Regions from separate parts of the Candidatus Clostridium eludens genome, predicted to be linked through region 1. Evidence: riboswitches for the same ligand, from Rfam matches in the RefSeq annotation. Region 1 holds a riboswitch; each other region holds the start of a gene.
What was found. Region 1 has a riboswitch for thiamine pyrophosphate ahead of thiD (bifunctional hydroxymethylpyrimidine kinase/phosphomethylpyrimidine kinase). Riboswitches for the same ligand answer to the same signal wherever they lie in the genome.

Region 1 (8,863 bases):
TTTTTAAGTTTGGTGACAAAAAGGTGACAAAAGTATAAAAAAAGCATTCTGGAATTTTCACCCAGAATGCTTTTAACCCTTGAAAATGCTTGGTGCCGAAGGCGGGACTTGAACCCGCATGCTGTCACCAGCGACGGATTTTGAGTCCGTTGCGTCTGCCAATTCCACCACTTCGGCATGATATAAGCCAGCTTGATTTACTTTTAATGTATATTAATTCCTGTAGTTAACATATAAAATAATAACAGGTGCTAAGGTATTTGTCAACTAGAATTTCAAAACTTGGCAGAAAATTTTTTACAGCAGTTTTAGTTTCAGAATAAGGATGCTTTCCTGTGTAGATGTCAGTATTATACTGATTATATTAGCACCTCTTATATAAAAGATATACATAAAAATAATTGATAACTAATCACTAAATACTACTCCATCATTTTCTTGTATAAGATTACTTATAGAATTTGCAATCTTATCTATCTGATTATAATCTAAAATATCTGGAGTGTCTGTAGATTTATGAACTAATTTTTCTATACCTTCCTGCACAAAAAAAACATTAGATATACCTGCTTTTTCAAAACTCGAGTTATCACCTCCAACGTTTACCTCTGTATCTGCAAATTCAATATTATCCTTTTCCAGAGTAACCCTTATAGTATATATAACTTGCTAGACACATTGCTTTTATTCTTTAAAGCAAATGTTCCTCCTGCTTTAGCACCTATAGAATCTATATTAATGTTATATAAGCTGTTGTATATAGATTTAGATTTAATCTCATTAACAAATGCACGACTTCCTACTAATCCTTCTTCTTCTCCATTAAATGCACAAAAAATTATGTCTTCATCAAAAGATTTTTCTTTAGACTTCTCTTGTAATGTATTAGCTATTTTTATTAAAGCAGATACACCGGAAGCATTATCCAAAGCCCCTCTAATAATTTTGCCATCTTGATATCCTATATGATCAAAATGTGCTGATACAATTACAGCATTTTTACTTTCCCTACCCTTTATAACACCAACAACATTATTAAGTATTTTATTTGTACCAGTATCATAATTATTATAAACTAATTGTGAATATCCATCATAGTAATTATCTCCAAACAAAGGTTTTAATCCTATATCTTTAAAAATTTTTGAGATATATTGTCCAGCTTTCTCATTACCCTTCGAACCAACAAATCTCCCTTCAAACTCATTTGAAGTTAAAGTATTAACTATTTCTTTAGTTGTTGGAATTTTTGCAGAATCCTGTACCTGTACTAGCTGCTTATTACTTTCATTAACTTTTGTAGCATTATGGTTAAATGCGCTTAAAAAGCATGATGAAAAAGTCAAAGTTATAACTGCAATGGTCCCCATTTTTAATATAGATTTAATAACAATCCCTCCTTTGATTGAATTAATGCTATATATGATAATTGTACCTTGGTTGTAATAACATGTAAATAAATGCATGGAAATATTAGTAAGGATTTTGCGTGAAATGTTGAATGTTTTCAGATCAAATAGATAAAAATGAAATATTAATAGAAGGGTGAGTGTGAAAAATTTGTGTGTGAAAATTTAGGTTGCAAATTTTTATTACTGTAGTAAAATAAAAGTAAAATATAATAGTCTTGTGGGGGTGCTTATAAAAGCTGAGAAGAGATATTCTCTAACCCTTTGAACCTGATCCAGGCAAAGCTGGCGTAGGGAAACAATATTATGTAGCCTCAAAGGCTTTTATTAAGTGTATGTTTTTCTGCATACACTTTTTGTTTTTGTTCCATTGAATCTAAGAATCACTTAACATAAATAGGAGGTGTTTACAATGAAAAAAGTGTTGACAATTGCAGGCTCTGATAGTTCAGGAGGGGCTGGTATACAGGCAGATCTAAAAACTATGAGTGCTCTTGGAGTGTATGGTATGAGCATAATTACTGCTGTTACGGCTCAAAATACAGTGGGTGTACAGGAGGTTATGGATGTAAGTCCTGAGATGGTAGAGGCTCAAATAAGATCTGTATTTGATGATATAGAAGTAGATGCAGTGAAAATTGGCATGGTTTCAAATAGTCATACCATATCTGTAATAGAAAAGCTTCTTATAGAATATAAGGCCAAAAACATAGTACTTGATCCTGTAATGATATCAAAAAGTGGATATTTTCTTTTAAAACCGGAGGCTGAACGGGCTATAAAGAATATGGTGCAGATTGCAGATATTATAACTCCAAATATTCCAGAGGCAGAAGTTCTTACGGAGTTAAAAATAGAAAGTAAAAAAGATATGGAAAAAGCAGCTTTTAAGATAAAAGAAATGGGGGCAAAGAATGTACTTGTAAAAGGTGGACACAGATGTAATGATGCAGATGACATTCTACTCTATGATGGCGATATATTAAACTTGCAGGGACACAGAATAAATACTAAAAATACCCATGGTACAGGCTGTACTTTATCCTCTGCTATAGCATCTTATCTTGCAAAAGGCTGTAGTGTTCATAAAGCAGTATATCTTTCAAAACAATATATAGCTAAAGCTATAGAAAATTCCTTTACCATAGGTAAAGGAGTAGGTCCGGTAGGACATCTTATTGAAATTTATAAAAACGCTGGGCTGGATTATTAGTAATTAATAACTAAATTAAATATAAAAGGAGACTAAAAAATGAGCAATTTTAAATTAGATGAAGTGTCAAAAGTATTAACGGAAGTTAGAAAAAGGGTACCACTTGTACATTGTATTACTAATTATGTAACCATAAATGATTGTGCAAATGTTCTTTTATCTTATGGTGCTTCACCAGCCATGTGTGAGGCATATGACGAGGTTTTTAATTTTGTAAAAATATCTTCTGCCCTATATATAAATGTGGGAACCCTTACTAAAGAGCAAGAAACGGCGGCAATTTTAGCCAGTATGTCTGCAAAAATCAATAATATTCCTGTAGTTTTGGATCCTGTAGCTTGTGCTGCCATCCCACGAAAAATTCAGGTTATAGATAGAATTCTCAAGGTTGGAAGAATTGATGTCATAAAGGGAAATATAGGTGAGATTAAATTTTTAGCAGGTGAAACTTCAAGTGTAAAAGGGGTTGATTCATTGGATACTGGAGAGGGTGCATTGGATTCCTGTATAGCTTTATCTGATAAATATAATTGTGTAGTTGCCGCTACTGGCAAAAAGGATTTTGTAGCGTATGGAAAAAATAGTGCCATAATTGAAAATGGAACAGAAATGTTAACTAAAATAACAGGAGCAGGATGTATGGTGGGGGCACTTTGCGGGGGCGCAGCAGGGGCTTTTGAAGACAAATTCATAAGTACTGTAAGTGCTATACTCTCCATGAATATAGCAGGAGAAGAAGCTTATAGAGAGGCTAAGGCTCCAGGAAGTTTTAGGGTTAAGCTTATAGATTACATATATGAATTAAGTGAAGAAAAATTGAAGAAAGAGGGCAAAATAACATGGAATTAGATTATAGTTTATATCTGGTTACAGACAGAAGTTTTTTAAAAGAAAAACTTCTCCATGAAGCTGTGGAAGAGGCCATTTTAGGCGGTGTTACTATGGTCCAGTTGAGAGAAAAGGATGCCTCCACAAGAGATTTTTATAGGCAGGCATTGGAAGTTAAAAAAATAACTGAAATTTATAAAATTCCTCTGATAATAAATGATAGATTGGATATAGCACAGGCTGTGGATGCAGAGGGAGTACATCTTGGACAAAGCGATATGCCTTTAACTACAGCAAGAAATATTTTAGGTAGGGATAAAATAATAGGCATATCCGTAGGTAATGTAGAGGAAGCTTTGGAAGCAGAGAAAAATGGGGCAGATTACGTTGGAATAGGAACGGTATTTTTTACGGGTACTAAAAAAGATATAGATACACCTATAGGTATAGAAGTACTGGAGAAAATATGCAACAGCATAAACATACCTGCAGTTGCCATAGGAGGTATTAATGAGAATAATTTTAAAGAAGTGCTATCTACTGGAGTTGATGGTATTTCTGTCATATCTGCCATCTTAGGAAAAGATGATATAAAGATTGCTGCTGAGGCATTACGCAAATAGGGCATGCTTAAAATAGTGTTGCCATCTGCGGCTTGTTATTTATTTTAGTATATGTAATATTACTATTGACTCATAAAGATAAAGGTTTATACTTTAACATATGAGTTATAGAAATGGTTAAACTGTGGAATATCTGAATAGATAAAATTCATAGAAAGGAAAGTAAAAATATGAGTATGAAATTTGTTAAGAAAATGCCTACTGCAGATGAAATTATAGAGGAAATACCACTGTCAAATTCTATGAAAGAAACTAAAAAAAATAGAGACGAGGAGATAAAAAAGGTCTTTACAAATGAAGATAATAGATTTCTTCTTGTAATAGGTCCATGTTCTGCAGATAATGAAGATTCTGTTTGTGAATATATAGGCAGGCTGGCGAAAGTCCAAGAAAAGGTAAAAGACGTTATTATTATCATACCTAGAATTTATACAAATAAGCCAAGGACCACTGGAGAGGGATATAAAGGAATGGCACACCAGCCAGACCCGCATAAAAAGCCAGATTTAATTGCAGGGATAAAAGCTATCAGAAAAATGCATATAAAAGCTTTAAATGAATACCATATGCCTGCTGCAGACGAGATGTTGTATCCAGAAAATTATACATATCTTGCAGATTTATTAAGTTATCATGCAATTGGAGCCCGTTCGGTTGAAGACCAGCAGCATAGATTTACTGTAAGTGGTATTAATATGCCTGTGGGAATGAAAAATCCTACCAGCGGTGATATAACTGTAATGTTAAATTCCATTAAGGCAGCACAGTTGAATCATACTTTTATATATAATGGATGGGAGATTGAAACAAGCGGGAATGCTCTTGCACATGCTGTTTTAAGAGGAGCAGTGGATTCTTATGGAAGAAATATTCCAAATTATCATTATGAAAATTTGATTAATCTTTCTAAAGAATATGAAAAAAAGGGATTGTTAAACCCTTCAATTATTGTAGATACAAACCATGCAAATTCCACTAAACTTTATAAGGAACAACCAAGAATTGCCAGAGAGGTACTTATGAGTAGAAAATATGATGCTACACTTAAGAATATGATTAAGGGATTTATGATTGAAAGTTACCTCGAAGAAGGCAATCAACACGTGGATGAAGGTACTTATGGAAAATCCATTACAGATCCATGTCTGGGGTGGCAGGATACAGAAAAACTAATTTACTATATTGCTGAAAATGTATAAATATTTTAGCGGTATGTTGTAACTATTAATATGTTTGTATGTTCACCTGTTAAAAATTATATTTACTCTTACCAGTAATTTCAATTATTCATTTTGAATAATACAATTATATATGTTAAAATACTATATAAGACATCTTGGGATTGGTTATGCATTGATTAAGGCTCTTTAGAATATGACATATTTACTGGGAGAGGGAGGTGATGTCACAATATGAACATTTCATTTTTAGGGGGAGCCAGAGAAGTAGGTGGAAGTTGTATACTTGTGAGAATATGTAATAGAAATATACTTATGGATTGCGGCATAAGACAGAGTTCTTCTAAAGATGCCCTTCCGGATTTTAAATCAATTCAGGAGCAGGGAGGGATAGATGCTGTAATTATAAGTCATTCTCACATGGATCATATAGGATCCCTCCCTATAATAAGTAAAGAATATCCCACAGCCAGGATATATACTACTAGAATGACAAAGGACTTAATGAGGGTACTTCTATATGACAGTTTAAAGATCATGAATAATAGGGAAGGGGAAATTCCTTTATATGCAGAGGAAGATGTTAAAAATATGTTAAATAATATCTTCCCCATAAACTATATGGTGGAATTCCCTATTTTTGAAGATATAAAACTTACATTCTACACTGCAGGACATATAGCAGGAGCTGCGTGTATTTATATTACCACGCCTCAGGGTTCTCTGTTTTATTCTGGAGATTTTTCTGTATTTTCACAAAAAACTGTAGAAGGATTAAAAGTTCCAAGGTTAAGACCGGATGTAGCAATTTTTGAAGCCACCTATGGAGACAGATTGCACTCCAACAGAGAAGTAGAAGAGGAACGGCTTATAGATATAATAAATGAATGTAAACAAAAAGGTGGTAAAATGTTAATTCCGGCTTTTGCTCTGGGCAGGGCACAGGAGGTATTGCTTACCATAAAAAAGGCATTGAATAAAAATTTATTAAAAGATATTAAGGTGTATGTAGATGGAATGATACGGGATATAAATAGAACCTATAAGTTAAATCCTCTATATCTTAAAAATTCTCTAGGTAAAAAAATATTAAAGGGAATTGAACCATTTTATGATGATAACATAATTTCAATAGATAATAATAAACTTAGGGAAAAAATATTAGAAGATAGGGAACCTTTAATAATAGTTTCAAGTTCTGGCATGCTTACAGGTGGATACAGTCAGTACTATGCGGAAAAGATAGCCCCTATGGAAAATGGATATATAGTTATGACAGGATATCAGGATGAGGAATCTCCGGGAAGAAAGCTCTTGGATCTTTTGAAAGAAGAAAAGGATAAGAAATTATATATAAATGAAAAAACAGTTCCTGTAAATTGTACAGTAAAAAATGTGGGACTTTCAGCTCACAGTGATAAAAGTGAAATAAAATCACTTATAAGTTTTTTGAATCCTGGGAATATATTTATAGTTCATGGAAATGAAAGTGTAATAGAAAATTTTTGCAGGCAGCTTTCCTCAGAAGTAAGGGGAAAAGTTTATGCACCTAAATGCAGTGAAATCTATGAGATGAATATAAATAAGCCTAGGAAACAATGGAAAAAGTCTTTGGATAAAGTTATGAATTGTGATGAGGAACTAAATGAAAATAACATGAAAAAATTATGGAAATTTGTATCGGTTAACTATGGAGAAAAGCTCTTTACCACAGAAGAGATGAATTATATATGGAATGGAAACAATAAAGTGAAAAATACTTTAGAGAATTTTCAAAGAATTATAATGAATTCTCCTTATTTTGAAAGTGACAATAGAAGATTATTTTTGTTTAAGTGTAAAAGTGAGGATGTAATTCAAGAAAGCCTAAAGAGAAAAGAACTTAAACCAAATGAATTAAGAGAACTTACCAATAAATATTTTAGTTGCTTTAATCCTAAAAAAGCAAGTTTTATGTATGATGAAAAAAAAGTAATTCTAAATTTTGATTTTCCGGCTGTGGTACATGAAAATATACATAGTAAAATAGAACAGTTTGAAAAGCAAGTAGGCTGGAAAGTAGAGATAAGTAATACTGTAAATATAAATGCAGCCTCTGAAATTGTAAATAGAATTTTACAGGATGTTTCTATTAAAAAGATATCTTATAGGTTGGAGCAGAGGCAGGCAGTAGTAATAACAAATTCTATATATGTTGTAGGAGAAGATAAGCTAAAGGAATTTCAAAATATTACGGGATTAAATTTATTAATTGAATGTGCTGAAGCTGGAGTAAAAGGAAGTACAGAGCATATTTATATGAAAGCTTCTGGCAGATGTGAAGCTATGGAACAAAATAAGGCTTTAAATTTAATTGAAGAGTTTTTTAGTAAAGAGGAATTCAAACCCTACAGAAAAGGTATCAAATCATGTTCTGATGAAAAATATATAGAACTTTCGTTTATAAGTTCTGTAATTGGAGAAAAGTATAAAACACATATTCAGCATTTAGCTAATATTACAGGGTGGAATATTAGCGCATCAAGCAGTGCAAACCAAAATGAAATAATAAAAATAGCGGCAGATATTTGTAAAAGAGAGAATATAAAATTAAAGAAAAATCCATCCTTTAATAGCGTGAATTTAAGTTTAGAACTAAAATTAGAGAACGTAAATATAGAAAATTTAGATAATGTAAAAGCAGAATTTGAACATAAAACAGGATGTACATTAAAATGGTGATATTTTGGGTATATTCAAATAAATAACTAGCCAGCATGCTAGTTATTTATTTTCAGATACTCTTAAAATTTACAGAGAGCATTGAATTATTTTGTCTAATAATTCTGTAAAAGATATATTTACTGCATTAGCACTTTTAGGAAAGAGGCTATTTTTAGTGAGTCCTGGTAGAGTATTCAGTTCAAGCACATAGGGAATTTTATTTTCTAGTATCATATCTACTCTAACGTATCCTTTGCACTTGAAAAGATTCCAGCACTTTCTGGATATTTCTTCAATTTCATTTTGCAGTGGTTTCTCAAATTCTACTACTATTTCATCACAGCCCCCATCTGCATATTTCGAAGTATAATCAAAGAAGTTGCCTTTAGGTTTTATAGCAAGTATTGGAAGGGTAGTTCCATTTAATATGCAGCAGGTTATTTCATCACCTGCTATATATTTTTCAATCATAACTTCTGTATCATAATTCAAAGCAAGGCGAACGGCAGCTTCTACATCTTCACTTTTTGTTATTATAGTAGTGGCTACACTTGAGCCACCACAGTTGGGTTTTACTACTACAGGGTATCCCATTTCTTCTAAGTATTTATAGTTAATATCTTCTATGGATTTAGTACATATCCAGCTGGCAGTGTTTATATTCTCAGAGCACAGTAATTTTTTACTTATGTCTTTATCCATGCAAATACCGCTGGTTAGAGGGCTGCAGCCTGAATAGGGAATATCCATAGTTTCAAAAACAGATTGAATTATACCATCTTCACCAAATTTGCCATGAAGTGCAATAAATGCAAAATCTATATCCTTCACTTTCTCCATTACATCACTTTTTTTATCTATAACAATAGGTATAATATCATATTTGTTTTTATCCATATAGTTTATTAT
Region 2 (12,556 bases), on a different contig from region 1:
AATGTTAAAAATTCTCAGAAAAATAACATGGGTGATGTTGAAAAGATAAATCATGAATTAACTAATATTATTAAAAAATCCAATAAGGATAAAAATCAATTTGAAACATTAATTATGGGTTCTCAGAAGAAAGCAGATTATATTTTAAATATTTTGCATCACCTAAATCAGATTAAAATTTTGTGGGAAAAATATAATTCAAAAAGTGTTAGAGATCATTAATAATACAACAGGGTCAAAGCAGGTTTCATAAAAAATAAGCCTATATTTGACCCTTTACTTATACTTAAATAATTGATATGTATACTTTTGAAATTATGCTGAATTTAGGTAACTTTTTCAATAGAATCAAGTTGCTCATTTGTAAAGATATTTTGTTTGTCCAATACTGCTATTAATAGAAAAGTACACAAACATACTAGCCATTCCATAAATATCACATGAGGAAATATTCTAAATGATGGTATTATCTGCCATAAAAATAAAACTATTATACTTACTAAAGTAGTGTAAAAAGCAGAACTCTTTCTGCATAATTTAGGACAAAATATGGTAAATAGAAATACTATAGTAAAGGCAGTACAGAGACTTAAGCCTATGGATATAGTTTTTAATATACCTGACATAGATAGAGCTAATACGAAAGTAAATATACCAAGTAGAATAACTGATACTTTATTAATTATAAGATATTTCCTATCATCTACTTTTGGATTTATAGATTTTTTATATATATCCTGTGAAAATAGTGTAGAAGCTCCTAGTAATAAGTTACAAGCAGTGGATACATCTGCCGCCCAGAGTGCTGCCAGAGTTATACCAGCTGCTACAGGATTTAATGATAATATCATTTTAGGTAGTGCCATAGTAGCACTTACATTTGGGAAAGAAACTTTGGCTGCCATACCTATTAAGGCACACAAAAATCCTATAGGAATCATACATAAACCGCCTATTATGAAGCCTTTTTTTGCTGTTTTAGAATCCGTAGCTGCAAAAGCTATTTGTACAGGTCCCTGCATAGACATAACCTGTGTTATCATAACTAGAAACCAGCTTAAAATTATCCATATGCCAGTTCCCTGAGTAAAGCTGAAATAAGGTACGTTTTGAGGCAGAGTCAATTTTATATGTTCAAGTCCTCCAGTTGATATTACAGCCAATATAGTACATAATATAATTCCTGCATATTTTAAAGGTACATTAAATAAATTACATAATCCTGCAGACCACATTCCACCCATAAAAGTTATTCCTATGAATACGCAGGCACTTACTATCATACCGGATTTTAGTGTAAATATTCCAGGTAAAAGTGAGGACAGAATAGAACCGCCTGCAATGTATTGCAGGGATACAACTACAATGAGAATAATCATCTGACATATAACGCAAACAAACCTTCCTTTTTCATCGTAGAATTTTCCAAAGAGCTCTGGTACGGTGGATACATTAAATTTTCTATATTTTTCAGCAGTGACAAGTCCCATAACTATAGCTGCAAATCCCCAGGCTACAGTATACCAGCCTGCTGCAAGACCTATATCATAGGCTTGTTCAGCAACGCCTATAGTTGAAGCTCCTCCAATGGCAAGGCCTATAAGTGAACAAGCTATCAATGGAGTTGAAAGTTGTCTTCCGGCTAAAGTATAACCTTCTCCGCCCTCTGATACCCTTTTTTTGGCGAAAGAACTTATTACAAAAAGCATTGCTATATAGAGTATAATTATTAGTAATGATACATTCATTTTTTAAACCACCCCTTCATTTTAGTTAATGATTCATAGAACACAATTTTTTAATTATAGTAAAAAGAATCCGCATTAAAAATTTAAAATACTATTCAAGTAAATATACTCTTATCTTCCCCCCTTTAAAGCATTAAAGTAAATGCTGAAATTTATAGGATTTCTCATTTAAAACCTAAGTTATACGTATACATAGCATTTATTAGTTAAAATTTTATGTATAAATTAAGTTTAAACTCAGAAATCCTATATCTTATAAAATCACTGCCTATAAACTATAATGTAATGATTTTCACAAGTTATACGAATATAAAATAGACAGATATTATACAATGATATAAAATTAAATAAAAGAACGCCCCGGTTAAGGGACGAATTAATGGTGATACCACATAGACAGGTTACAAACCATTTTGCTATTGTGTTATGTTTATTTTTTCATCTTAACCTTTAGTATAATTTACATTATAATTGAAAATTTTTATAAATACAAAGGGGAAAATATGCATTAAAGACTAAATAGGTTAAAATTTTTACCTATATCTATATATTTTTATAAATTTCATTTTAATTCAAGTATAACTTTAATTAAGTAAATCAAAATTTGAAATATTAAATTAATTAGTGAAGATTTTAGGCTTTTAGAAATAATAAAAACTTCATCTGAAGGTAAGAATTTTGTTTGTATATAATATATAATATATATGTTGTAATAAAAAAATTAAATTTTAGTTATATATGGGGAGGTAATACAATGATAAAAATATTGGAAGGTGGAGAATTAGATTTAGATTTATTGGAAGTGGAGGATGTTATAGATATAAATATACTGCAAAAATTTCAAGATAATTTTGCCGAAAGCATGAATATAGCCAGTGTGACGGTGGACAAACATGGAAAACCTGTAACAAAACCTAGTTCCTATACTAATTTTTGTTTAAATCTTACACAGTCTACTGTTAAAGGAGTGGCCAGATGTGCAGAGTCCCATAAAAAAGGGGGAAATGAAGCAACAAAACTTGGCAAACCGTATGTGTATACCTGTCATGCAGGCTTAATTGATTTTGCTGCACCTATAATGATAAAAGGCAAAACCATAGGTACAATATTGGGTGGACAAGTTATGTATTCCCATCCTGGAGAAACTCGTTTTAGAGATACTGCTGCTGAAATAGGTGTGGATGCTGATAAATATGTAGATGCTTCAAATCATGTATATAAAGTAAGTGAGCAAAATGTAAAGGCGGCATCTGAAGTATTATATGTAGTTGCCAATGCTCTTTGTAAAATAGGTTATGAATCAATTTTAGTTGGAACAGTTGCTAGAAATCTTTCCGAAAATTTTGAACAGATTTCAGCTACCATGGAAGAATTGGCTGCATCGTCCTTAAATGTTAGTAATAATCAACAAGTTTTAAATGAGGAAATAAATAGGGTTAAAAGTATATCTTTAGAGATAAATACTGTATTAAATTCTATAAAAAATATAGCAGAACAGACAAAAATGCTTGGTTTGAATGCGGCTATAGAAGCTGCCAGAGCGGGGGAATTAGGCAGGGGTTTTGGAGTTGTTGCCAGTGAAATAAGAAAATTATCTGAAGATTCAAAAGCTACAGCTTCTACCATCGTAGATCTTACTAGAAAAATACAGGAATCTGTTGATAAGACCACTGAAACTTCTAATGCTACTCTTCAAACTACAGAGCAGCAGACAGCAGCAATACAAGAAATTTCATCTAATGTTCAAGAAGTTTCCACAATGGCAGATACTCTAAATGAAATGGCAAATTCAAAAATATAAATTAGTAGTATTTATTTACTTATTTTTCAAAATATAAAATAGATATTTATTATTAGTATATTTTGTGAAAAAAGGAGATTTTAGATGAATCAAAATAGATTTATTATAAATAAAGGCATTAAATGCTATTATATTATACAATATTTGCAGCTAATAATTGGATGTGGAATAACAGCATTAGGATTTAACTTATTTCTTGCACCTAATCAAATAGCTTCTGGCGGAATAGCAGGAATATCTTTATTAATAAAGCATGTAGATTATATAGAACCTGCAATTACCCAATGGCTGGGAAATATAATATTATTTTTTATAGGTTTATTTTTATTGAGTAAAAAATTTATGATGAGAACTGTTTTTGGTTCTTTAGTGTTACCTTTATTTATATTTTTAACCACTAATTTGCACCCAGTTACCCTGAATCCACTTTTAGGCAGCATATATGGAGGATTACTTTCGGGTATTGGTCTTGGTTTGGTTTTCAAAAGTGATGCATCTACGGGAGGTACTTCTATAGTAGCTAGTATTATAAATAAATATGCTGGTATAACCATTGGTAATTCCCAAGGAATAATAGATGGAGCTGTAATTGTTGCTGCTGCATTTGTATTCGATGCAGAAAAAGCTCTTTATGCAATTATATCTTTATTCATAACCAGTAAGGCTATTGACTTAATACAATTAGGATTTAGTGGGTCCAAGGTAGCGTTTATAGTTTCCAGTAAATCAGAAGTTATAAAAGATGTCATTATAAAAGATTTAAATAGAGGAATTACAAAAATTTCTGGATTTGGAGGATATACTGGGGAAGAGCGTACAATTTTAATGGTGGTTATGAATCAATCTGAGGTAAATATATTTAAGAGTTTAATAAAAAGTATTGATACAAGTGCGTTTATAATAATTAGTGATACCTATGAAGTTTTGGGTCAGGGATTCAATTTAAATAGAGAAATTAGAAAGCAAAATCAAATTAAATAATTTCTTTGCAGTTATTAAAGTTTTTTATTTTTTTATCATAATTGTATGGTATGTAGGTTAAAATTAACCTGCATACTATAAATATAAAATTATAAATATATTTTTATAAAATGGGTTTTAGCTGCCCATTTTTTTATATGGGATATATTTAAACTGTTAGGAGTATGCTGGGATATTAGAGGATGATCATTATAAAAAGAAGTAATGATTGCTGAATGTGCAATTCTACCTCTAGCATTTTCATAAAATATTATATCACCTAATTCTAACATAGATACAGAGGGTACTTCCATACCTTTAAGGCCCTGTGATTTTTCTTCAGCATTAATTTTTAAATACCAATAAAGAGAACCAGCTACAGACCATGAAACTGACCAACTATCACCCGATGATTTGAGATTATTTTTATACCACCATGGATTTTTATCTGTGAACACCATAGGAGCCCCTCCTGCTTTCAAACATTGAGAGGTAAAATTTGTACAATCACCTCCATCATTGCCATACACAGAAAAGTATCTATAAGCAGGGTTTGGCACTATGGCATAATTTATAGCATAGTTTACTGCATTTGTTCTAAGGTATGAGGAATTATCTTTATAATTCATAACTTCTCCATAAAATTAATTATGGTACATTTTATGTAAATATACATGAAAAAGTACATCATTTATATAATAGTTTCCATAAAAAATATGAATTTTATAATATGCTTCTTACTTTATTTATAGAATTTTTTTTCAGCTTTAAGACATACTATTTTTAGAATCATATGAATTTGGGGTGATTAATGGTGGAAAAGAAGCATAGGGGATTATCTGTATGGGAACTTACAATGATGGCACTAGGAACTGTAATTGGTGGATCTTTTTTTCTAGGATCATCTGTAGCTATTCATGCCGTAGGACCTCTTATAATTATTTCATATGTATTAGGAGGAATTTTAGTTTATTTTATTCTTTCTGCTCTTTCAGAAATGACAGTGGCAGATCCGGCACCTGGTTCGTTCCGTACTTTTGCCGGAAAAGCCTTTGGACCAGGAGCTGGATTTATTGTTGGATGGGTTTACTGGACTGGAATGGTTCTAGCTATGTCCAGTGAAGCGGCAGCAGTATCCATTTTACTGCGTAAATGGTTTCCTGGCATATCCATATCTTTATTTGGAAGTATGACTATCCTTGCAGTTACATTACTTAATTTGTTAGGTGCCAACAAATTGAGTAAACTTGAAAGTGGCCTTGCGGCTGTTAAGTTATTGACAATAATATCTTTTATAATTATTGCATTACTTTTAATTAGTGGTTTTTTAGGTGTATCTCCAAGGACCGGAACTGCCAAAGTAACTGGGGAACCTTTACTTTTAGGAGGCGTAAAAAGTATTGCAGGAAGTATGCTTACAGTGATGTTCGCCTATGCAGGGTTTGAAATAATTGGTTTGGCAGCTTCAGAAACGGATAATCCCAAAAAAATAATTCCAAAAGCTATCAGCTATACTGTAATAAGCCTTGTTGGACTTTATATAGCTTCCATATCTGCACTTTTGTTATTGATTCCTACTGGAGTTCTTAGTGAGAATTTTAGCCCTATGGTAGCAGCACTTAACAGATGGGGTATGAATTGGGCTGGAAATGTAATAAATATAGTAATGGTCACAGCTATACTTTCTACAATGTTGGCAGCTATGTTTGGTATTGGAAGAATGATTCGTTCTCTTGCAGATGAATCCTATGCTCCAAGGTGGTTAAAGGATAGAACAAAAGTACCTTATAGAGGCATGGTATTTTCGGGTTTTGTTATGTTTTTGGGACTAATGCTTGGACTTTTATTTCCTAGAGTCTATTTATTCTTGGTAAGCTGTGGTGGTTTTGCACTGCTTTTTACATATGTAACTATCGTTGCTTCACAAATCCGATTACGTAAAAAACATACCTATGGTGCGGAAGGAAGGCATCATATATATGTTTCATGGATTACTCTTATAAGTCTTATTATTGTTATTGCTAGTATGCCTTTTATTCCAGGTCAGGCATCAGGTCTTATAGCGGGTCTGATAATTATTGCTTTTTATTCAGTAGTATATATGTGTATGAAGTATTATATAAAGATTAAGACATATGGCATATCAGGTAATCAATTTAATGTAAAAAGACATAACGCCAGTTTTTTTACGGAATTTTCTAAAGAACTAATTGAAAAGAAAAAAAAAACCATACAAAGATACAAGGGGAAATAATAAATCAAGTTAAAAAGAAGGCTAGAGTGGTACAGCTGCTAGCCTTCTTTTTAAAGTTTAATTATGTGCTATTTTTTTGTTTAAAATTGTGGCTAAATGTTTTACTGGTAATACTGACATTATTGCAATACATATGGCACCTTCAATGGACATAAATATACCATTTACCATAAGAGAATAAACTGCCGGAGACATTCCTTTAGGGGCAAAACTTCCAAAAAAAATTACTCCAGATATAAAATGACATATAAATCTCCCTAAAAGAGCCAGCAGTGTACCTATAATTTTTCTATCTCTAAAATAACCAGCAATACCTAAAGCCATAAATGGTAGTGGATAATCAAATATAACTTGTACAGGATGGAGTATGTATGGATCTAGTATTAAGGTTATGATTCCATATAAAAATCCAGTAATAAAGCCTACTTCAGGCCCGTAAAGTAAAGCCATAAGTAGTATAGGTATCATACTCCCCAAAGTTATACTCCCTCCTTGTGGAAGGTGGTATATTTTAAATATTTGAAGTATAGCAGCCAGTGCCAGTGCTATGCCTATTTGAGTTATAAGCTGTGTAGTGAATTTAACATTTTTAACTTTGGCCCAAAATAGAATAAAAATAATTAGGGCAATTAATGCGAAAATAGAAGCTGGGTGAGATGAAATCTCTGTAATATTTTTTATTAAAGACATATAAAACCTCCTTACTTAGCTAAGGTGCCCAAAAGTCGTATTCCATAGGAATACGACTTGATTTTTTAGAATCCGCTTCCCTACGCTGGTGTTATCCAGATCAGGTAGAAGGGTTAACAAAATGTTGTTTCTCAGCCTATAAAGGCACCCCTAGCATTAAGTATTTAATTATTATATAATAATTATAATACATAATATGTAGTATTTCAATTATTACACTAATATGTGGTTTATAATTTGAAATAAATTTTGGAGGTAGATATATAATGGATATGAATGTGCTTTGGACAAACGAAAAAAGAATAGAGAGGACTATTGAGGCATTAAAAAAGAATAATATGAATGGTTTTTACATAAAAGATAGACAGGAACTTTTTAATAAAATAGAACAATTAGTTAAGAAAGATTCTGTAGTAAGCTGTGGAGGTTCTGCTACTTTACAACAAATAGGCCTATTAGAATATTTAAGGAGCGGCAAGTATAAGTTTTTAGATAGGGCGGCTGAGGGGATTACTCCAGATGAGAAGAAGGAAATACATAGAAAAACATTTTTTGCAGATGTATTTTTTACCAGCACTAATGCGTTAACTGAGGAAGGAGAATTATTCAATGTAGATGGCAGAGGCAACAGGGTTGCAGCTATGCTCTTTGGTCCTGATAAAGTTATAGTAGTCTGTGGTGTAAATAAAATTGTTAAGAACTTAGAGGAAGCTATAGAGAGAAATAAAAGGGTATGTGCTCCGGCAAATGCCAGGAGGTTAAATTGTAATACACCCTGTGCTAAAACGGGATATTGTGTGGATTGCAGCAGTAAGAGCAGAATATGTAACGAATATACCCTCATAAAAAAACAAATTGATGATTCAAGAATCTATGTATTTATACTTAATGAAAATTTAGGATATTAAATTATGTCACACGTAATTATGTTTACGTGTGACATTGATGTATAATGTTAAACTAAGGTTTTATTGAATATATTTGATAAACCTAGTGTAGATATTCTATAGTTCCCTTAATTTTGTAAATATTAATTTTAAGCTGATTTTATTTTCCACAGTTTGTTCTTAGACCGCTAAGTATTGAAGAATCAAGGCCTGAGCAATTGTATTTTACTCCATTAAGTGTTATGCAATTAGAAGAGTTTGTACAACTATTAGAGCTTTTACAGCTAGCAGGATCTACACAACTATTGGAGTTTTTGCAATTAGAATTTTTACAGCTAGCAGGATCTGTACAGCTATTAGAGTTTTTACAGTTAGCAAAATTTGTGCAATTAACTGCTTTTGTTGAAGGACAAGAAGATTTACAGAGTACAGATGCTATATTGTTGTTTACGCCAGATGCATGAACTGTTGTAGCAATTCCCGTATTTAATAATAATGGTGCTGCAAGTATTAAAGCTGAAAGTAATTTGTGTTTAAGTTTTAACATTTTCAATTCCTCCTAATTTTTAGTAGTATATGATTTTTTAGTTCATTTTCACCTTCAGAAATGGGTGTTTAAAGTTACTTAGGGAACTTTTAGCCTTATCCACTAAAAAATATTTCTATCTAAATTTATAGGTGTAAATGAATATCTTTAAGTGAATTTAAATATTTTTTCTATATGTGTAATATATAGAAAAATTGTAATTAGTGATTTATAAATAGTGACCCATTTCATTTTTGGAAATTTAGGTTTATCTATGTTTGTTATATTAACAGTATTTTTATGTTATATCATTATTAAATTAATGGATTTAATGGTATGAAAAGGCTATATAACAAATTTCATCATCATATATAATAAGATGTAAGAAAGATTGGTTCCATATATATCAAGTATAGTCAGATATTTTTCTTGAAATATATGCAATGTATGGAATAGTGCATTGGTAGGTATTTTATCTAATGAGACTATAGAACCTTAGTGATTAGGCAGTAATACAGATAAAAAATGTATACTATGGCTGATAGAATACAAATAATTACATATTAGTAGTAAAACCTAAATTTTACCGTAAATGAAGAAACATACATTTTTGAAGAAAATGTATAAATATTGTTGGAATAATAAATATATTTTGTATTTAATACATATTTATAGAAGGTTGTAATGGAAAAAATATTCTTTATGAGTAAACGGCGCTTAAATCTTATAATAACTTTATAAGTACATGTATTTTTATTTCTATTATCTGTGATTGGTTCCATCATTATTTTTATTAAAAATAATATTTTTTGTAGAATTATTTTTAATTATGTAGTAATATATACGTAACATATATGTCACTTTGAAACACCCTGTAGTTAGTTTTATTATAACTATTGAAAGGTGTTTCCTATTTTTTTGATAAAATTTTTATATAAGTTATATATTTAAAATAAATATGCAGAAATTTTATACAATATAATAGATTTGTATCTGAATAAAGAAATGTTTTAATATGTAATTAAGATATTATAATAGTTGAATATATGGTAAACATATTATAAGATATTAATATAGCTACAAATAAGAAAAAATTACGTAATATGGTTTTATAAATAGTTATTTCTAAATTATTCAAGTTAGCATTAAATAATATATGGTGATAAAATTTCAAATAAATATTTATTAAAATTAAGTAAATAAACTATTTGTAAACATCAAGTTAGCTACTTATTTGTAAGACTAAATAACAAATTAATACTTATTTTAGGAGGTAACTTTTATGGCATCTTTAAAAGGTACAAAAACTGCTGAAAATTTAATGAAAGCTTTTGCAGGAGAATCTCAGGCAAGGAACAGATATACTTATTATTCATCCATTGCAAAAAAAGAAGGATATGTTCAAATTTCTAATATATTTTTAGAAACTGCAGAAAATGAGAAAGAACATGCAAAGAGATTTTTTAAATTTTTAAATAATGATTTAAAAGGGGAATCTGTAGAAATAAATGCCTCTTACCCGGTTGCTCTAGGAGATACTAAAACAGTTCTTAAAGCTGCGGCAGATGGTGAAAATGAAGAATGGTCTCAGCTCTATCCAGAATTTGCAGATGTAGCGGATAAAGAAGGATTTCCTGCTATAGCAACGGTTTTTAGAAAAATAGGTGAAGTTGAAAAGCACCATGAGGAAAGATATTTAGCGTTACTTAAAAATGTAGAAAATGGTACTGTATTTAAGAAGGAAAAAGTATATAAATGGAAATGTGATAATTGTGGATATATTCATGAAGGGGATTCTGCTCCTGAAGTTTGTCCTGCCTGTGCTCATCCTCAATCATATTTTGAAATACTTGTGGAAAATTATTAATATTGATGTTATATTGAGTCTAAGATAAAAACCTGCACTGTGGTTACAGTGCAGGTTTTAACTATATTTAGTATGATTAATATAGTCTTGCAAATAAATAATATCATTAAAATTAATTTTATTCAATAATAAGTTTAAGGAATTTATTTTAAATTTAAAAATAAACAACTATAAATTATCAATTAAACTTATATTGTCTTTTGGAAACAACGTGGTGAAGAGGAGGTTTTTATAGATAAAAGTAGCTGGCACATGACCAGCTAAGATATTTTAAGGGATTTTAATTATGCATTAATATTATAACTAATTTAACTTGTTTTTATACCTATTTCTTAAAAATAAGGGTGCAGGCTTTTATTACATCTTATTTTTTCAATATTATAAGGGATGTACTTTAGCAATAAGATAATTTGAACCTGCAAATTAAATGTTAGTATTAATATTTAAAATAAAATTTGCGATGTCCCTAGAAGCGTTGGGATTATTGTAGTAACTTTGTGATTCTTTAATTTTATTTAAACCTTGTGCACTATTTTGAATCAGAGCATCTATAGTATGCTTTATTTTTTTAGTGTCGGTACATATTACTCCCAAATTATATTTTTCAGCAAATTTTGGATTGCCTTCTTCTTGACCTGGTAAAGCACCAGTAATCACTAAGGGTACATTACATGCTATGGCTTCCATCATAACATTTGGGCTTCCTCTGGTAAATGCGATATCAGAAGAAAACATTAATTCTTGTATATTTTCCATAAAACCATAAATCTCAACTTTATCAGGGTATTTTTCTACTAATGATTTTTCCAATGATTTTTTCAATCTCATATTTCTACCTGCAATAATTCTGATGGTACAATTAAAATTATCAAGGAGAATTTCAGCTATTTTTCTCATATTCCCTACACCTTCCCCACCGCTCATAATTAAGCATTTTAAAGGCATATCTGGTGTATAATCGCTGTGTTTTCCATGATTATTAAACTTTGAACGTACTGGAAAACCTAAAGTTTTTATTTTTTCTTCTGAAACGCCGAATCTTATACACTTATCTTTTGCTTCTTGTGTTGGGCTTATAATGTAATCAGCTCTAGTTTCTGCCCAAAGAGGATATATGCTCACTAGATCTGCTATTAAAGTGATAAATGGTATTTTAATTTTATTCTTTTCCAGTACATTTATAACAGAACCGTTAAAATTGGGGTGCACAGATAAAATTAAATCGGGATTCACGTTTTTTAATAATTCTATTAAATTATCCTTTATTATTAATTCCACGAATTCATTAACCAATGATGGTCTTATAATGGACATATTCCACACCAATTCCCATAAATTTTGTGAATTCCTTGTTATTGGACCATAAGATTTACCTATTTTCAGCATCATATTGCCGCCAAGTGAAAATCCATCTATAACATGAATTTTAACACCATTATTCTCAGAAAAAATTTCACATAGAGATTCTGTTATGCTTTTATGGCCATGTCCTGTGTAATTGGAAGAAATAATAAGTATGTTTTTAATCATAACAAATATCACACCTCGTATAATAAGTTTATAGTCAGTTAAATAACTGCTATAGACTTATTTATTTTTTATATTTTGTATAGATTAAGAAAGCATCTAAATTTTTCTAGTGGGGATTCTCCCAATTCAATATTGCTGATTCTTATACTTTCTGCTCTATACTGTTTTAATCTATTATTTATTAAAGGAATTCCTAATGCTAGAATAATCATAATGGAACTTTAGCGAAGGTTACTGCTTGATCACTCCTTTAATTATAAAGAGTTTGTAAAAATATTAAACTTACATAAAAT
Region 3 (12,556 bases), on a different contig from region 1:
TAACTGTGCATCTTAGAATTCATAAGTTCATAGTAATATCTTTTTAGAGAATTATCTTCTCCTTTTATTGCAGGAGAAAATACAATGCCTTCACGTTGTATACTATTTTTTTCTTTAGCAAAAATTGTATTGGTAATTTGAATTCCAGCTTCATCAAGAATGTACGCACATTCAATATCTAAATCTTTATACCTATTAATAAACATTGAAATAAACTTATCAAACCTACTAATAGGATTTATTTTAAGTTCTCCAATAAAATTATTTAAAAACTTATTAATTTTATACTTATATAATCTATTTTCTTTGCCTCTTAAAATTACATATTCCTTATAACTAAGTGCAGCACTTTGAATTTTAGCATTAACTCTTTTAATTACGCTGCCATTTATAAACTCAGGTTTTGAAAAAAAATATCCTTGAATTAAGTGAGCTCCAAATTCAATTACATAATTAAGTTCAATCTCAGTTTCTATTCCCTCAGCAACAACTACTGCACCTATCCTATTAGCTAAACCTGCAATACATTTAAATATCTCCTGTTTATGGTAACTATCCTGAATATTCCTTACCAGTAATGAATCTAATTTTATGATGTCAGGTTTTATAATTGAAACTCTATCCATATTTGAAAAACCTGTTCCCACATCATCTAAAGCAATTAGAAATCCCTTTTTTCTATAATTATTAGTAAACCTTTCCAGAGCACTTAAATTACTGGCACGAGATTCATTAATTTCGATTACAATATTTTTAGGTGAAACCCTATTTTCTAATACCTGGTTAAAAAGATGATTTGAGCCTTCGGCTTCTTCTATAACAGAGGCATCTACATTTATAAACAAATACCACTCATCATTCATGTTGTACACATTTTCAAAATTCTCAATACACTTTTCCCTACATAATCTATCAAGTATAGTTGACAGGCCATTATTACGAGCATATTCAAACATTTTAAGTGGAGGTATAATTTCCGAATTTAAAATATTTATTCCTCTGCTTAACGCTTCAAATGCTACTATTTTTTTCTTTACTAAGGACACAATTGGCTGATACTTAACAAGTATTCTTTTATTATCTATAACCTCTCTTATAATACTAACTTCATTAAAACCGTCATATTCAATCATAATTTATAGCTCCCCTATACTATTCAAGCAAAAATCTTTAAATATCAATGAAGTACCTGCAACTTCCCATATCTGTCATATTTACAGTGAATATTATACCATTTATTTTAAAATTTTTTTATATTCTTTATTACAATAAAGATATAATTATTATGTACAGATGCCAAATTAAGATGATGTAAAAAACTCACGCAAAGTTAAAAAACTTCATGTGAGTTTAAAAACAGCCCTAATCTTCTTCCCTTAAAATATTTATGTTCTTTCCTTCCATCACCTTATTCATATTTCTCACAGCACACATTTTTCCACACATAGTACAAGTATCTTCATGCTCTGGCATAGATTCTTTTCTATATCTCCTTGCCTTTTGCGGATCAATAGCTAGATTAAACATTGTTTCCCAATCAAGCTCTCTTCTTGCCTTGCTCATTTTATAATCCCATTGCTTTGCGCCCTTTATATTTTTACTTATATCGGCAGCATGTGCTGCTATCTTAGAAGCTATAATACCTTCTTTCATATCTTCAAGATTGGGAAGTCTTAAATGCTCTGCTGGAGTAACATAACATAAGAAATCCGCACCATTTGCAGCTGCTATAGCTCCACCAATGGCACTTGTTATGTGGTCATATCCCGGTGCAATATCTGTAACTAAAGGTCCCAGCACATAAAATGGTGCTCCATGACACAACTTTTTCTCAAGTTGCATATTGGCAGCTATTTCATTTAAAGACATGTGTCCTGGTCCTTCAACCATGACCTGTACACTCTTCTCCCAAGCTCTTTTTGTAAGTTCTCCAAGAGTTATAAGTTCTTTTATCTGGCTGGCGTCTGTGGCATCATTAATGCTGCCTGGCCGACAGGCATCTCCAAGACTTATAGTTACATCATATTTTGCACATATATCTAAAACTTTATCATAGTATTCATAAAATGGATTTTCTTTATTATTTAGTTCCATCCATGCATATAAAAGAGCTCCTCCTCTTGAAACTATATTTGTAAGCCTTTTATTTCTTTTGAATACCTTTGCAGTTTCCCTGTTGATTCCCGCATGTATGGTCATGAAATCTACTCCATCCTTAGCGTGCTTCTCTACTACAGCTAAAAATTCCTCAGGAGATATATCACTTAGTTCCTTATCATAAAATCCTACTGCATCATATATGGGTACTGTGCCTATCATGGCAGAACACATCTCTACAATTCTTTTTCTAAATTCTTCAGTTTTACCATAGGAGCTTAAATCCATTATAGCTTCTGCCTTCATTTCAATTGCAGTTTTCACCTTTTCAAGTTCCATATCTATGTTAGCACAATCTTTTGATATACCTAAGTTAACATTTATTTTAGTCTTTAATCCCTGTCCAACACCCTGGGCATCTAATGATTTATGATTCTTATTTGCAGGTATTACTATTTTACCTTCAGCTACAAGATTTCTTAAAACTTCTACATCCATACTTTCTTTTGTGGATACTACCTCCATTTCTCTTGTAATAATTCCCTTTTTAGCAGCATCCATTTGAGTAGTAAAATTCATGGTTTCATCCTCTTTCCTGGTAAATTTTATAAAAAAATCATATGTACAACAAAAAGCATAAATCCGTAGACTTATGCTTTTATCAGTAACATATTTACACAAACAACTTCCTACGCTGGCATTACCCAGATCAGGTTTAGGGTCAAAGAATTTACTTCTTAATCTCAGCCAGAAACACCAGCCCCCCTGTACATAATATTCAATTTTCTTATTACATAATGGTATCATAGGATTTATTAGTAATCAAGTAAAAAATATATTTCAATTTAAATTAAATCCTTTAATAAGCTTTCCTAATTTCATGGCACTTTCCTCGTTATTATTAGTTTCTGCTAATACAGATTCATTTCTATTATTAACCTGATTCACACTTGAAGCAATATCTGCGGTGGTCTTAGCCACTTCTGATACCGAAATTGCTATGTCTTCCATACTTGCTGCAATTTGATCAACAGAATCAGAAATATTTTTAGAAGATTCTGCAGATTTAGCAACTATATCTTTTAAAGTATCCCCATCTTTTTTGTATTCATTGCTAGTGGAAATTAGTTTGTCATAATCTTTTAAAACGTCCTTCTCTATAAACTCCAAAATATCTCTAGATGAACTGGAAAGCTTTTCAACTGCAGCTAAAACCATATGAACTTCACTTTGTATTTGTGCTACTGCCTCTGATGATTCTTCCGCAAGTGTTCTCACCTCTTCTGCAACAACTGCAAAACCCTTTCCTTGTTCACCAGCTCTTGCAGCTTCTATTGCTGCATTTAATGCTAGCAGATTAGTTTGTTTTGATATTTCATCTATACTTAATGCCATTTCTGATATTCGATTAACAACAGTGACTTCTTTTAATGCCTTTTCTAAACTTGTCCTTGTTTTTATATATATTTCTTCTGCAATTTTTTTTGATTGAATAGAATCATTGTTGATAGCAACTGCTTTTTCCTGTATATTTAAGGCCATTTCTAATCCTTCCTGTGATTTTTGCTCTGTGATCTTCACTTCTTCCTTCACTGTAGTAGCCATGGATGTTACTTCTTCAACTGCAGCAGAGGATTCTTCCATTCCTGCAGATATTTCTTCTGTAGAAGCTGATATTTGTTCAATTTCAGAACTTATCTCTGAAAACATTTTATTTGTTAATTCACTGCTTCCAAGAATACTATCACTTTCACTCCTTATGGAAATCATACTCTTATTAAGCTTTTCAATTGCACTATTTAAGCCTTTAATAGTTTGTCCTATTTCATCATTAGAAACTACCTTCATTTTAAAATTCAAATTGCCTTCCGCCAATTTAGATGCACCATCTACTACCTCTTTAATCTGAGTTAAAATACTCTTCCTTATAAAATGTGTAAACAACATACCCATTAAAATACTTACTATTAAAAAAGCCACTATTTCCTTTAAAGAATTATTTACTGTTTTTTGTGAAATCTCAGCTCTTGATTGTTCTAATTGTTCTTGAAAATCCACCATATCTTGTATACTTGATAATAGTTTATTTTCCGTCTTATTTAATCCGTTAAGTATATCTTGAAGCTCCTCATTTGTTACATCAATTTTCATACCTCGTTTAACTGAATTATCAAATTGTAAAAATGCACTGTCGTCATTATTTCGTATATTTTTATAAAGCGTCTTACCTTTTTCAGTATAAATTAATGCTTCAAGTTGCTTTTCCTTTTGTTTATAAAGAATTGTATTTTTATCTATTATTTTCTTTTGTTCCTCCATATATTTCATGTCGCTGGTAACAGCTATATTTCTTACACTGACAGCTATTTTATTTACACATTCCCTCATATCATATGTCAAACTCAATTTTTTATTTTCTATATTCACAAGCTGGTCAATATTCTGGTTAATTTGATTTAGTCCATATATCGACAATAAACACACCCCTACTATTAATATAATCATTAATGAAAATCCAATCCTCAATTTATTAGAAAGCTTTATTTTGTTAAAATTCATATGAATCCCCCCTTTTGAGATTAAACCATTATCGCTGTATATTTTGCAAAAATGCATCCTATAATCATACATAAAACAATGATTTTTTATATATATCGACACACATTTGTCTAACTTTATTATTATTTTAATATACATTGCACAAAAATATAATTTTTAAATACGACAGGATTCTACAAATTAAAAATGAGCATAAAATGACTTCGCTAAAATCTTTAGCGAAGTTTATAATTTTCCTTATAACTTAAATTTATGCTAATACCCAATGCCTTTGCATATATTAAAAAATGAGTTATATCTTTATCTATGCCTTTTTCTATATTTTCTAATTCCTCTTGGTTAAATCTACAGCTATTTGATATATCTTCAAAAGTTCTTCTATTTTCCTCTCTACATTTTTTTAAAATTTGTCTTAATTTTAAATATTTATTTTCTGCTTCCATATAATACTCGGAATTTATATTAGATTTCATATTTTTACATCCCCCTGCAAATTAAAAATTAAAAGTTAAGAATAGTTAAAGAACTCATCTATAACTCTTAACTTTTAATCCTTTATTTTAATTGTTCAACATTGTTTAGTTATAGTTGTAATTTTAGTCAAAACATCTTCTGTAAGCTGATTGAGCTTCTTATAGTCCCTGCACTCTGTATATACCTTACATAAAGGTTCATCTGCATCTGGCAGCACCAATGTCCATCCATCCTCAAAGTTAAGTTTTACACCCTCAATTAAATCTATAGATTTTGAACTATTTTCCTCTATTAGATTTCTCATTATCCTTCCCTTCATATTCCAGGGGCATTTTATTTCTTTTTTCATGCTGTAATACTGAGGAATAGTGGAAGTTATCTGTGAAAGAGACCTATTGCAGTTTGCCATAAAATTAATAGTCATTGTACACACACTTACCGCGTCCAGTGTCATGAGGTATGCACTTACCATATCCCTTTCACTTATATTGGATACATTTTCTAAATAAGTTTCCAGTATAAATTTATGCGCTATTTTAGTCCTTATAAATTTACACCCACACATTTTAGCCAATTTCTCCATAGTGGAAGAGGCTGTAACAGGAACTACCAGAGTTTTTATGTCATGAGATTTTAACATAACCAATGCATTTAAAGCATCGTACAAATTGTCTTTTATTATGTTTCCCTTTTCATCTATAATAACCGGTTTTTCACACTCTTCATCTATTTCAATTCCCAAATTGGCACTATCCTCCATAACCTTCCTTGCCAAACCCTTAGTATCACCGAACTTATCATAGAATTTCATCTCTACTTTAAGCTCCTTTAAAATCCCTTTCATTATTTCAAGAATCATAGGATCTTCTATGCTTAAAACTGCCCTGTACTTTTGGCTCTTTATATTTTCAAGTGAAAGTCCATTTATAAGCTGCCTGGCATAATACTCCAGGCAGTTATATATATTTTCCATATGCTTAAACTTATCTGGTTTTACTCTCCTGAAATCTTCCCTTGTAAAACTGCTTTCTATCTTCCTCTCCATAGCTCTATCTATATTCAACCCGTTTTTATCCATAAATATTATAGTAACCTTTTCCGGTGCACTAGCATTTACACATACATAGACTCCTGCCTGTGCTCCGAAGAAAAGAACAGACTGCCTTATAAATGCCATTGGCATCTGTTTTAAATCCATAACCTCCATACCCATAGATAAAAGTCCTGTAGCCAGAGAATATTTAAACATCTGTGCCGCTCCATTGTCACTGCAGGCTATAGCCACCCTAGAATCTGTCTTTAAAACAGAACCATAGGCAGAACCCAGCTTTGATACAAATTCTGGAGTTATATCTACATTTATCTCTCCACTAATACCATTTTTACCAAAAACAGATCTAGAAGCCTTTTCTCTCCATATAATATTGGAACTTACCATAGTGCCGCTTTCTATCATCTTGTTTGGCCATATCTTAACCCCTGGATTTACTATGGCCTTATCTTTTATAATAGTATCATTTCCCACAGCAGCTTCTTCAAATACAGAACATTGAGATTTAACTTGAACTTTTTTACAGAGTACGGCACCCCTTATCTGTGCCTTATCTCCTATATAGCAGTTATTAAAAAGTATACTCCTTTTTATGGTGGCATCTGGAGATATAATATTGTTCTCACCCAATACGGTATAGGGGCCAATTTGTGCATTGTTATATATTTTACTGCCGCTTCCTATATACACCGGTCTTGAAATTTTAGCTTCAGGACTTATTTCACAATCCTCACCTATCCATATATCTTCACTGTATTTTTGTGCCTTTATGTTTATATGCGCAAGCCCTTTTAATATGTCGAAATGACATTTCATATACTGGTCAATACTTCCTATGTCACACCAGTACCCTTCTGCCACATATCCAAACACAGGTACTTTTTCTTTCAGGAGAAGCGGAAAAAGATCACTGCTAAAATCAAATTTTTTATTTTTATTGTAATATTTAAATATATCCGGCTCTAAAATATATATTCCCGTATTTACCTTATCGCTGAATACTTCTCCCCACCCTGGTTTTTCCAAGAAGCCAGTTACTCTGCCCTGGGCATTTGTAACTACAACACCAAATTCCAGAGGTACCGGTTCTTCTTTAAGTATGAGAGTTGCCACAGCGCCCTTACTCTTGTGATAGGCAATTGCCTTTGACAGATCTATATCAGTAAGGGCATCTCCACTTATAACAACAAAAGTATCATTTAAAAATGCCTCAGCATTTTTAACACTTCCTGCAGTACCCAGTGGAGTTTCTTCTATAAAATAACTTATATTTACTCCAAAATCTTTACCATCTCCAAAATAATTTATTATTTCATCAGGTAAATATTGCAAGGTAGCTCCAATATCCTCTATTCCAGTATTCTTAAGCAGTTCTAAGGCATATTCCATTATGGGTTTCCCCATTATAGGCATCATGGGTTTAGGTATGTTACAGGTTAAGGGCCTTAACCTGGTTCCTTCTCCTCCGGCCATTATTATAGCTTTCATAACCATCACACCCTTTATCCATTTTAATATTTAAACCTTGCTCTTCTCTTTATTCTTAGTACTGCTCCTCTTTCTTGTAGTAGTTCCGCCTTTACTTTTAGCACCAGCACCTACTTTAATTTTCATATCCTGATTTTCTTTTTTATCTTGTTTCCTACTCACTTTAAGATCCTCATAGTATTCTAAAATTTCTCCTTCGTTAAAGTTATCTTTTAAATCTTCGTTATCATCAGGTTTTGCAATCTTCTTTAAAGCTTCATTTTCCTCATTTAAACTTTTATATACCATGTAATCCTCCCTAAAAGCAGAATGATTATTTTCACTGCTTAATTTTCTCCATTCTGTACCGCCGGCTTCTTCTAAAACCTGATGGTACATTCTCAGAGTAAGATCTGCTATTTTGTTCCAGGTAAATTCATCCTTTACAGTATCTTTTCCATTATCACTAATATATTTGGAAAATTCCTCATCATATAAAAGTCCAACTACATTATCCGCTATACTGTTAGCATTTCCATTTATACACTTAAGCCCATTTTTGCCATGTTCCACAATTTCACTTAACCCACCTGTATCAGAAACAACTACAGGACATCCTGCCGCCATAGCTTCTAAAGCTACAATACCAAAAGGTTCATAAAGGGATGGAAATACTGCTGCATTTGCAACTCTATATAATTTATCTTTTTCCATTTCATCCATATATCCTGTAAATAAAAACTTACTTTCCAGTCCAGAATATCTGACTTTATCTTTTAATTCCTCCGTCATTGGACCTGTACCTGCTATTATGAATTTGGAATCATTATATCTATTTATTATACTAGGAGCTGCTTCTATAAGAAGATGTATTCCCTTCTCAAAAACATGTCTTCCTACGCAAAAAATTATTTTTTCATTATCCATGGCATATTTTCTTCTAAATGAAAGCCAATCAAATTCAAATTCAAACTTTTCTACATTAACTCCATTTGAAATAACCCATATTTTTTCTTCAGGAGCTGAGAATATTTTATTTATTTGATTCTTCATATAGTTACTGCAGGCAATTACTTTCCATGATTCATAGGTAAGCATCCATTCTGTAGCAGAAATATATCTTTGAGTTACAGTATTTATACCGCCATTTCTTCCATATTCTGTAGCATGTATAGTACATACTAGAGGTATTCTAAAAGACCATTTTAAAGTCTTAGCACAAAAAGCAGTAAGCCAATCATGAACATGTATTAAATCAAACTCTCCAGATTCATTTATTAATCTAACGGCTCTTTCCACCATAGCAAAATTGAGCTGCATTACCCATTTAGTAAAATCTTGGGTATCTATAGCATAAGGTGTAACCCTATGAACAAAGACTCCCTTATCATTTTCATCTATAGGTGCTGTACCTTCTTCACAGGTGATCACATGAACTTCATTTCCTCTCTCACAAAGAGAATGAGATAAATAATACACGTGATTTGATAATCCACCTATAGTCTTAGGTGGGTATTCCCAGGAAATCATTAAAACTTTCATTATATCACTCTTTTCTTTATAAAATTTTATCTTTAAAAGCTATTAGTAAAATCACACAAAAATTTACTAATATAATTTGTTTTTTATGATTCTAGAACTTATATAAAAACAAAAATTTTTACTATACACTTATTATAATTCGTTTTAATTTACTTATACATTTTATCATAATATTCCATAATCATTCTATTAGCTGAATATCTTTCCACCATTGCATTTACACTTGCTATCATCATTTCATTCCATTTATTTTTATCATTATAGTAAACATCTAAAACTTTATTGATTAAAACTTCATAGAGACTTTCTCCATCGTGAATATCCTGCTCCACCTCATTTTTACCTATAAATCCATTACCTATCTGCCATCCAGTAACTCCATCCCAGCAAGCTTCTGGCCACCATCCATCTAAAGTACTTAGATTTAACACTCCATTTATAGCTGCTTTCATTCCTGAAGTACCACAGGCTTCTTTGGTAACTCTTGGATTGTTAAGCCATACATCCACACCCCTTGTAAGCAGTGCTCCCTTTTCCATATTATAATTGTCTAAAAATACTACAGATTCAGGATATTTTGCTTGTATGGTCAAAATATGTTTTATTATTTCCTTACCTGTAAAATCTAGAGGATGTGCTTTTAATGATATTATTATCTGTACTCTTTTTCTTTTTAAGAGGGATGAAATTTTTTCTTCATTCCTAAATATTAAATCTCCTCTTTTATACGGTGCCGCTCTTCTTGCAAAGCCTATAATAAGGTTGTCTTCATCCAGCTTTATTCCATTCTTATTCTGTATATACTCTATCAGCTTAACTTTATTTCTCATATGAAGTTCTAGTAGATTTTCTTTTCTCTTTGCAGCTTCTATAATATGTTCATTGCCCCAGGTTTTTACATTTATTCCGTTTGTTATACTTATAATTTCACTTCTATTATTAATATTTTTCCACATTTCATTTGCTATTTTTCCATGCATAGCTGAAACTGCATTAGACTTTTTAGAAAGCCTGAGTCCTGCTGCAGTCATATTGAATGGGTTTCCTCCTATTTGCTCTATAAAATTTCTATCTAACCCATCATAAGCATCCATATATTGTAATATATCAAGACCATGGGATTCATTTCCTTCTACAATAGGAGTATGAGTGGTAAACACAATACTATTTCTGCATTTTCTCCATGCCTCATAAGCCTCTTCTCCTCTTCCAATTCTTTCTCTTATAAGTTCAAATCCTGCGAAAACAGCGTGTCCTTCGTTGAAATGGTATATATCTACATCTTTGTTTAATGCTCTTAATGCCCTTATTCCACCTACTCCAAGTACTATTTCCTGCGCTATTCTCTCTTCCTCAAACCATCCATATAACTGACCTGTTATCCATCGGTCAGAATTCTCTGGCAGGTCTGTATCCAGTAAATAAAGTTCTGAATTACCAAAACAATCTACCTTCCACACTTTACAATGTACAACTCTTCCTCTTATTTTTACATTTACCTTTACCCCTGTATCCTCAAGGAAGTCATAACCATAATTGTAGAAAGAGTCCACTATCCTCTGTTTATTATCTATATGCTGTTCTACATATCCTTGTTTCCACCTTATTCCTATCCCGATTACAGGAAGATTACTTTCTTTAGCAGCTTTAAGATAATCTCCAGCCAGTATTCCAAGTCCACCAGCATAGATTTTAAAATCAGAATGTAATCCAAATTCCATACAAAAATAAGCAACCTTCGGACAATCTTTACTCACTATCTTAACATCTCCTTTTCCCTTTTTTTGTAGAAGATATATTTAGCACCTATTATATCTTTTTCAAGTTATATAATATTTCATAAAATATTATTTTATTTTATACATTTCCATAATTGTAATATTATTATATTTATATACTACATAATATTACTTTTTTATTATATGTATAATAAAGTTTATTATACATTAAAGCAGTTAAAGGAAAGTATTTGTATCAAATTAATGCGGTATATCATTTAGTTTAAAAGAATCATGATAAATATTTATCCAAAGGCTAGTTGCCATTTCTAAAACCCCCAGCTTCTTTAAGATGGGGGATAAGTACTACTACGCCTCTGAATAAGTTCTTTTAAGCTTTATGTGTGCTTAGCCCAGAAGCTATTTTCTGACATTCTTCAAGGCAGTTACCAACTTGGGTCAATTGAGTTTCTATCTGTTTTTTTATGTTTCCATTTTCAACCTGGCCTGCAGCCACCTGCAAACCTTGTTGAGCATTTTTTAATGATTCTTTGGCCTTATGAATATTATCTCTTGCTTGTGAATTCATTTTATCAGTTCCTCCTTGTAAGTTTATTTTCATTAATATTATTTACAATAGAAACAATATAATACTATGGTAGAATATCAAATTCACCGTTTTCAAATTCTACAAAGGCAGTATTATTTTAAAGCATGCACCTGTATGGGTATTATTTTCTGCAGTTATACTGCCATTATGTTTATCAATAATGCTTTTAGCTATGGCCAGTCCAAGACCATGCTGGCCGCCCTTGCCTTTAAAAAATCTATCAAATATGTTTTTTAATTCATTTTCATCAACACCTGGTCCATCATCCACTATATTTATAATTAATTTTGAATCTTCACTTTTAAAATTTACAATCACCTCCTTGCCTGCATAACGGATGCAATTTCCAAGTACATTAATTATAGCTCTGGAAAGCTTCTCTTCATCACCTTTCACTAATATATCTTTTCCCGAGTTAAAAAACTCAATAGTTTTATCCAGTTTAACTGCCATCCCTTTCACCCTTTCAATGCAGCTTCTAACTAAATCCTCCACACTCAAATCTTCAAAATTTATTGACTCCTGCATAGAATCTATTTTTGATAAATATAATAAATCTTCCACTATGGTAGTAAGTCTTTTACTTTCCTCGATAATAATATCTATAGCTGCCTCTTTATCATCAACAACTCCTAATTTTACTCCCTCTGCATAACCCTGTATGGACATGAGAGGAGTACGTAACTCGTGAGAAGCATTTTGCAAAAATGTCTTCATAGTATTATCATACATTGAAAGTTTTTGGGACATTTCATACATGGTCTCAGATAACTGGTTTATCTCTTCATCCTCATAAATTCCAGGTTTAGAATGATATTGTCTTTCCCCTATTTTTTTAGCATATTTACTCAATTCTATAATGGGTCTGGAAAATTTTTTAGCCACAACATTAGATGCAAATATTGCTATTAATCCAGTTATAATGAGAATAGTAAATAATATTATATTAACTTTAAAGATCATATTTTTGCTTTTATCCATATTAGCATAAATGAGCATTGCTGAAGTATTTTCACTCTTATTTGACTTTATAGGATA

Region 2: another riboswitch for thiamine pyrophosphate. It lies ahead of thiT (energy-coupled thiamine transporter ThiT); the one in region 1 lies ahead of thiD (bifunctional hydroxymethylpyrimidine kinase/phosphomethylpyrimidine kinase).
Region 3: another riboswitch for thiamine pyrophosphate. It lies ahead of thiC (phosphomethylpyrimidine synthase ThiC); the one in region 1 lies ahead of thiD (bifunctional hydroxymethylpyrimidine kinase/phosphomethylpyrimidine kinase).

Annotation. Positions count from the first base shown of each region.
Region 1 covers NZ_JBJHZX010000040.1:15,123-23,985, reverse strand. The annotation lists tRNA gene ACJDU8_RS20330 (tRNA-Leu) at 91-177, opposite strand; gene ACJDU8_RS20325 (hypothetical protein) at 409-564, opposite strand; gene ACJDU8_RS20320 (M28 family peptidase) at 651-1,346, opposite strand; TPP riboswitch at 1,622-1,724, shown strand; gene thiD (bifunctional hydroxymethylpyrimidine kinase/phosphomethylpyrimidine kinase) at 1,822-2,622, shown strand; gene thiM (hydroxyethylthiazole kinase) at 2,662-3,471, shown strand; gene thiE (thiamine phosphate synthase) at 3,462-4,073, shown strand; gene ACJDU8_RS20300 (3-deoxy-7-phosphoheptulonate synthase) at 4,220-5,272, shown strand; gene ACJDU8_RS20295 (MBL fold metallo-hydrolase) at 5,486-7,972, shown strand; gene ACJDU8_RS20290 (D-alanine--D-alanine ligase) at 8,042-8,863, opposite strand, start outside.
Region 2 covers NZ_JBJHZX010000026.1:8,554-21,109, reverse strand. The annotation lists gene ACJDU8_RS16505 (methyl-accepting chemotaxis protein) at 1-222, shown strand, start outside; gene ACJDU8_RS16500 (sodium:solute symporter family protein) at 327-1,748, opposite strand; gene ACJDU8_RS16495 (PocR ligand-binding domain-containing protein) at 2,503-3,549, shown strand; gene ACJDU8_RS16490 (YitT family protein) at 3,634-4,530, shown strand; gene ACJDU8_RS16485 (amidase domain-containing protein) at 4,620-5,138, opposite strand; gene ACJDU8_RS16480 (amino acid permease) at 5,324-6,763, shown strand; gene thiT (energy-coupled thiamine transporter ThiT) at 6,821-7,453, opposite strand; TPP riboswitch at 7,514-7,615, opposite strand; gene ACJDU8_RS16470 (lactate utilization protein) at 7,720-8,361, shown strand; gene ACJDU8_RS16465 (hypothetical protein) at 8,501-8,887, opposite strand; gene rbr (rubrerythrin) at 10,149-10,733, shown strand; gene ACJDU8_RS16455 (MGDG synthase family glycosyltransferase) at 11,157-12,263, opposite strand.
Region 3 covers NZ_JBJHZX010000007.1:68,956-81,511, forward strand. The annotation lists gene ACJDU8_RS06570 (EAL domain-containing protein) at 1-1,133, opposite strand, end outside; gene thiC (phosphomethylpyrimidine synthase ThiC) at 1,363-2,676, opposite strand; TPP riboswitch at 2,767-2,874, opposite strand; gene ACJDU8_RS06580 (methyl-accepting chemotaxis protein) at 2,938-4,656, opposite strand; gene ACJDU8_RS06585 (hypothetical protein) at 4,872-5,129, opposite strand; gene ACJDU8_RS06590 (sugar phosphate nucleotidyltransferase) at 5,225-7,669, opposite strand; gene ACJDU8_RS06595 (glycosyltransferase family 4 protein) at 7,700-9,190, opposite strand; gene glgP (alpha-glucan family phosphorylase) at 9,340-10,947, opposite strand; gene ACJDU8_RS06605 (hypothetical protein) at 11,300-11,497, opposite strand; gene ACJDU8_RS06610 (sensor histidine kinase) at 11,597-12,556, opposite strand, start outside.